Regions from separate parts of the Buttiauxella sp. S19-1 genome, predicted to be linked through region 3. Evidence: predicted binding sites of a transcription regulator. Region 3 holds the regulator's gene; each other region holds the start of a gene.

Region 1 (2,278 bases), on a different contig from region 3:
TAACACGCAGGCCGTTTTTCTTGGTCACCGGTAAGGAGAGCTTTTTCATCAGCTCATCAACCACACAGCCACCACCGTGAACAATCACCAGCGGACGTTGATGGGACTGACGATAGTTCACCAGCGCGGTAAACAAGCGCTCCAGCGCTTCTTCGCTATCCAGCAGTACGCCGCCTAATTTGATAATTAATGGATTCATCATTCACCCAGCCGATTAAATAAGAGACTGCGTTTCGGCAAAGCCAAAACGAATATTCAGGCACTGCACAGCCTGGGCCGACGCGCCTTTCAGAAGGTTATCTTCGGTCGCGACGACAATCAGATGCTCGCCCTGCACTGCGAAACCAATATCGCAGAACGGCAGGCCAACCACGTTTTTCAGTGCTGGCACGCCTTTGTCATACAGGCGCACTAACGGTTTATCTTGATAAGCCTGATTAAACACCTCGGCGACTTGCTGCTGGGTCACCCCGGCTTTCAGGCGGCAAGTAATGGTCGCCAGAATCCCGCGCGGGAAATTGCCCAAGTGTGGAGTGAAAATCACTGGAGTCCCGAGATGCGTGACAATTTCTGGATGATGGCGATGATTAAAAATGCCATACGGTTGCAGGCTCACTTCGCAGAAACTGTTAGAGATCGCCGCTTTGCGCCCTGCACCGCTCACACCGCTGGTTGCGTTAATCACCGGCCACTGGTTTAAATCCAGCAAACCCGCTTCAATCAGAGGTTTTAACGCCAGTTGGGAGGCCGTTGGATAGCAGCCAGGCACAGAAATTAAACTGGTTTCTTTTATTCTGTCGCTCTGCCATTCCGCTAGGCCATAAACCGCCTGCTCAAGCAATTCAGGGTGCTGATGCGTAAAGCCGTAATAGAGTTGATAAAACTTAGCATCGTTGACGCGGAATGCACCGGACAAGTCAATGACAACGCAGCCTTTCGCAAGAAACTGCGGTGCCAGGTCATGGCTGACTTCATGGGCTGTGGCAAGAAAAACAACATCCACACCATCGGTAAATTCGCTGATATCCGACATTGGCAGTAACGGCATGTCCACGATACCTTTTAATTGCGGATGCAAATCAGATATCAATTTTCCTGCGTCATTACTTTGCGCTGAAACCGTCAAAGCGGTTATGTTCATATGAGGATGGCGATTCAAATAGGTCACAAGCTCTGCGCCTGCATAACCGCTGGCACCAACAATCAGCGTATTCAACATCTCGGCTGTACACCTTCTTAGGTTGTGTCTGCTAAAGGTGTCAGCTGAAAGCCATCACCCAACGTACAACGACGTGGTTCAATCCACCGGAACCAGGGGTTCCATCGCGGCAGGTAATAATGTATTTTTATTCAATATTACTGCATGATTATGTATACCAACCTGAGCTAAGGCCTGTCAACAGTGAAGATGAAATTACCTCCTTTTATCGAGATTTACCGCGCATTGATCGCCACCCCTTCCATCAGCGCTACCGACAGTGCATTGGATCAGAGCAATCAGTCTTTAATCAATTTGCTGGCGGACTGGTTCCGCGATCTTGGCTTTAATGTCGAAATACAACCCGTACCAGGTACACGTAATAAATTCAATATGCTGGCGAGCACCGGTACCGGTGCCGGTGGGTTGTTGCTGGCGGGTCACACGGATACCGTTCCGTTCGACGATGGCCGCTGGACACGCGATCCGTTCACGCTGACCGAACATGAAAATAAACTGTACGGCCTCGGCACTGCCGATATGAAAGGTTTCTTCGCCTTTATTCTCGATGCGCTGCGCGATGTGGATGTGACGACGCTTAAAAAGCCGCTCTATATTCTGGCAACCGCCGATGAAGAAACGACTATGGCGGGCGCACGCTATTTCTCTGAAAACACCAGCATACGCCCGGACTGCGCCATTATTGGTGAGCCGACTTCGTTGCAGCCAGTGCGCGCCCACAAAGGCCATATCTCTAACGCGATTCGCATTCTAGGCCAGTCCGGTCACTCCAGCGATCCCGCTCGTGGCGTGAACGCTATCGAACTGATGCACGACGCAATCGGCCACATCATGTCGCTGAAAAACACGCTGAAAGAGCGTTATCACCACGATGCCTTCACCGTGCCGTATCCAACGCTAAACCTCGGCCATATCAGCGGTGGCGATGCCGCCAACCGTATTTGTGCCTGTTGTGAACTGCATATGGATATTCGCCCGCTTCCGGGCCTTACGTTAAATGATCTTAACGGTTTGCTTAACGAAGCGCTGGAACCGGTAAGCCAGAAATGGCCAGGCCGC
Region 2 (2,278 bases), on a different contig from region 3:
CATCCTCGTTACGCGTCATATAGGCTTTCATGTTCGCTTCTTTATCAATAAGCGCTTTCAGGCGACGAGCGATTTGCAGCACAATGTCTTTTTCGCGCGTCTTATTTGGCCCGATGGCACCGGGATCTTCCCCGCCGTGCCCAGGATCGAGCATGATCACAATTGGCCTGTCGCGCCCGGCTTTACCCGGCTTCGGCCCTTGTTCAGGTGACGGTGGCGCATCTTTGTCCAGTTTGCCGTTGTTGTAATCTTCCAGCAGGGCTAACAGCGGATCTTGCTCGCTGTTCATATTGGCCGGATAGAGATCCATCACCAGGCGTTCTTTAAATTCTGCTACCGGTGCCAGGGCGAAAAGATGCGGCGTGACGTTCTGCTTGAGCTCAAAAACCATGCGCACAGTTTGCGGATCAAACTGCCCGACACGCGCCGATTTGATAAAAGGATCGTCGCCACGAATTTGGCCGCCAATACCTTTCAATACTGAATTTAAATTCACACCTTCAATGTCCACCACCACCCGATCGGGGTTGCTCAGTGCGAACTGCTTATACTTAAGCTCTTTGTTCGATTCCAGTGTGACACGAGTGTAAGACGATGCCGGCCAGACACGCACCGCCACGACCAGGCTCGAGGCTGCAAAGCCAACCTGGCTGACACTCAGTAGCCACATAGCGCCTGCGCCCTGCAATAAGCGGCGACGACTAATTAAAGAACGGGAATCAGACATAGCTCTCCTGAGCGGTGTTTTTCCGTGAACCAAATAACGACATTTATTTTTTGAGCCGAAAACTTTAGCGAAACATCCCCATACTGTCACTCATAAAAGGGTAAACATTCGCAATCAAGCCCCTGACAAGCCAGATGCAGAAATTTCTGCTTTGCGGTAAATCCTGCTTGCACCTGAAGCAATAAAAGAATAAAAATACAGAAATTACGAATAATCATGCAGTGAGGGCTTGCCGTGGTGAAGGAACGTAGAACCGAACTGGTACAGGGATTCCGCCATTCTGTTCCCTATATAAATGCCCATCGGGGAAAAACGTTTGTCATTATGCTTGGCGGCGAAGCCATTGAACACGAGAACTTTTCCAGTATCGTCAATGATATTGGGCTGTTACACAGCCTGGGAATTCGTCTGGTGGTGGTGTATGGCGCGCGCCCGCAAATAGATGCCAATCTGGCTTCGCATAATCATGAACCTATCTATCACAAACATACGCGTGTCACTGATGCAAAAACCCTTGAGCTGGTAAAACAGGCAGCAGGATTATTGCAACTGGATATCACAGCACGTTTGTCCATGAGCCTTGGCAACACACCGTTGCAAGGGGCGCATATCAACGTCGTCAGCGGCAACTTTATTATCGCGCAACCTTTGGGCGTGGATGATGGCGTGGATTATTGCCACAGTGGTCGTGTTCGTCGTATCGACGAAGAAGCCATTCACCGTCAGCTTGATAACGGCGCAATCGTACTAATGGGCCCGGTCGCGGTTTCCGTCACGGGCGAAAGCTTCAACCTCACTTCAGAAGAGATTGCCACGCAACTGGCGGTCAAACTGAAAGCCGAAAAAATGATTGGCTTCTGCTCTTCTCAGGGCGTTATCGATGACAACGGCAATATCGTTTCAGAACTGTTCCCCAACGATGCACAAAAACGCATTGAAGAGCTTGAAGTAGCCGGGGACTATCACTCTGGCACCGTGCGTTTTCTGCGTGGTGCAGTGAAAGCCTGTCGCAGCGGCGTGCGTCGCAGTCATTTAATCAGCTATCAAGAAGATGGTGCGCTGTTGCAGGAACTGTTCTCCCGCGATGGCATTGGTACGCAGATTGTGATGGAGAGTGCGGAGCAAATTCGTCGTGCCACCATCAACGATATCGGCGGTATTCTGGAGCTGATTCGTCCGCTGGAACAGCAAGGGATTCTGGTGCGCCGCTCGCGTGAGCAGCTGGAAATGGAGATCGACAAGTTCACCATTATTCAGCGCGACAACCTGACCATCGCTTGTGCTGCACTCTATCCGTTCCAGGAAGAGGGCATTGGTGAAATGGCCTGCGTTGCAGTTCATCCTGATTATCGCAGTTCATCACGCGGTGAAGTTTTGTTGCAGCGTATTGCTACGCAAGCCCGTCAAATGGGGCTGAGCAAACTGTTCGTGCTGACAACCCGGAGCATTCACTGGTTCCAGGAACGGGGCTTTATGCCGGTTGATGTTGAACTGCTGCCAGAAAGCAAAAAAGAGATGTACAACTACCAGCGCCGCTCGAAAGTGTTGATG
Region 3 (2,278 bases):
AATGACAGGAACTTCGATATCAGTCGGCTGTTTGCCTTTCAGTTCCGCAACAAAGGTGTTGGAGCGGATGATGTCAAGCGTGGTCACGCCAAACAGTTTGTTTTTGTCGTAAACACCTGCTTTTTTCAGCACTTCCGCAGCAATCGCAACGGTGGTATTCACTGGGTTTGTGATAATACCGATACAGGCTTTCGGGCAAGTTTTAGCAATCTGTTGAACCAGATTTTTCACGATTCCCGCGTTGACGTTAAACAGGTCTGAACGATCCATACCTGGTTTACGTGCCACACCCGCAGAGATCAGCACGACATCTGCACCAACCAGTGCAGGTGTTGCGTCTTCACCGCAGAAACCTTTGATTTTCACATCAGTAGGGATATGACTCAGATCGACTGCAACACCAGGGGTTACCGGTGCAATATCATACAGGGAGAGTTCTGAACCTGAAGGCAGTTGGGTCTTGAGTAGAAGGGCAAGCGCCTGGCCAATACCGCCTGCTGCGCCGAGGACTGCAACTTTCATCCTAAACTCCTTATTATGGTTAGCAAATAGGTGCCGTAACTCCATGCGGTGGCGACCATAATCCAGGGAAGGGGTAATTACAATCTTCCCGCTTTAGGATTGCGAGGTTGAGCATTCCTGAAACGTTACTGCTGCATTTACTCGCCGGGTGGAAACGACGCCTTAGCGCCCGGTCACAACCTGATGTTGTCACATCAACGGCGGTTACATTACCCCTCCATCCGCAGCAAAACAACATCATTTTGATAACATTTAGTTTACTTGGCATCTTATTTTAGAGTCGTGACGAAGGCATGTTTCTCGATAACAAAATTTGATAATATCCGCCTCTTTCATAACATTATTTCAGGCCTTCACCCAGCCAATAATTTGCATAACAATTCATTTAAATGCATAATAATGTTATCTTCGTTGACCTGAACATGGGTGATATATGCGTATTTCCTCAAAACAAGAAGAATTAGTCAAAGCGTTCAAAGCATTATTAAAAGAAGAGAAATTCAGTTCTCAAGGTGAAATCGTTCATGCTTTGCAAAATGATGGTTTCGAAAACATCAACCAATCCAAAGTCTCTCGTATGCTGACCAAGTTTGGTGCGGTGCGTACCCGCAACGCCAAAATGGAAATGGTGTACTGCTTACCAGCCGAGCTTGGCGTGCCAACAACGTCCAGCCCGCTGAAAAACCTGGTACTGGATATTGATTACAACGATGCCGTTGTTGTTATCCACACAAGCCCAGGGGCGGCACAGTTAATTGCACGTTTGCTGGATTCGTTAGGTAAAGCTGAAGGTATTTTGGGCACGATTGCTGGTGATGACACCATCTTTACCACCCCGGCAAGGGACTTCACTGTAAAAGAATTGTATGAAGCAATTTTGGTGTTGTTCGAACAAGAGTTGTAAGCATTACTTCCGTATTCCCGCTGTCAGTACGGCGGGAATAACACCTTCATAACAATCCCCTGGCTGTCATCGTTTATACGTAAATCCCCTTATTTAGGCTTTCCCCAAATCTAAACATCTCTCTCATCAGCCGGTTATGTGATGAATCGCACAAAAAGCTAATTCATGGCATCTCATTGTTTTTACTTATACTTAACAAAAAATCAGCAATAAAAGACTCATTTTAATAACTTTACGTAATATAAAAAGCCTCTATTATTGTAAAGTTTCATAGAGAATAATTAGCGTGGTATTAATTTTGTAGGTTATTAGTGTATACTTGATTTTGTGATGAGGGTCACGAAATGAAGGCCCCAATAAAAGAATACGACGAGGCGAAAATTATGAACATGAAATCAACTTTAGTTACCGCAAGCCTGCTCTCGATGCTGTCATTCGGCGCTTTTGCAGCGACATCTATTAATACCGAACAGGCACAAAACCGCCAGGCGATGGGTTCAGTGTCTGTCAGCCAGGTCGGTAGTGCTCCGATGGACATGCACCAGTTGCTGAATAAGAAAGCTGAAGAGCAAGGCGCTTCTTCTTACCGCATCATTGAAGCCCGTACTGGCGACCAATGGCATGCAACAGCAGAGCTGTACAAGTAACAGCCCGGTAGCAATAAGCAAAAGCAATACAACGATAATCCAGACAACGGCCCCAAGAACAATAAAGCAGTTTAGCCCTTCCGGTCGTTGAGAAAACCATTCAGGAGTAAAGATTATGAAAACCAAATTAACTATCGCAGCACTGAGCCTTTTCTCTGTTATCTCTTTCGGCGCTAACGCAGCCGCACATCAGGTAAACAGCGAA

The links. Region 3 encodes ArgR, which controls arginine synthesis, uptake and breakdown. Its sites were predicted from a motif close to ANTGAATAAAAATACANT; they were not measured.
Region 1: argC (N-acetyl-gamma-glutamyl-phosphate reductase) is a predicted target of ArgR. The motif match lies at 1,338-1,355, and genes of this name have one in related genera.
Region 2: argA (amino-acid N-acetyltransferase) is a predicted target of ArgR. The motif match lies at 912-929, and genes of this name have one in related genera.

The regions. Positions count from the first base shown of each region.
Region 1 covers NZ_JAHWLU010000038.1:11,490-13,767, forward strand. The annotation lists gene argB (acetylglutamate kinase) at 1-202, opposite strand, end outside; gene argC (N-acetyl-gamma-glutamyl-phosphate reductase) at 215-1,219, opposite strand; gene argE (acetylornithine deacetylase) at 1,403-2,278, shown strand, end outside.
Region 2 covers NZ_JAHWLU010000073.1:22,374-24,651, reverse strand. The annotation lists gene amiC (N-acetylmuramoyl-L-alanine amidase AmiC) at 1-727, opposite strand, end outside; gene argA (amino-acid N-acetyltransferase) at 962-2,278, shown strand, end outside.
Region 3 covers NZ_JAHWLU010000002.1:35,669-37,946, reverse strand. The annotation lists gene mdh (malate dehydrogenase) at 1-522, opposite strand, end outside; gene argR (transcriptional regulator ArgR) at 956-1,426, shown strand; gene yhcN (peroxide/acid stress response protein YhcN) at 1,810-2,073, shown strand; gene yhcN (peroxide/acid stress response protein YhcN) at 2,189-2,278, shown strand, end outside.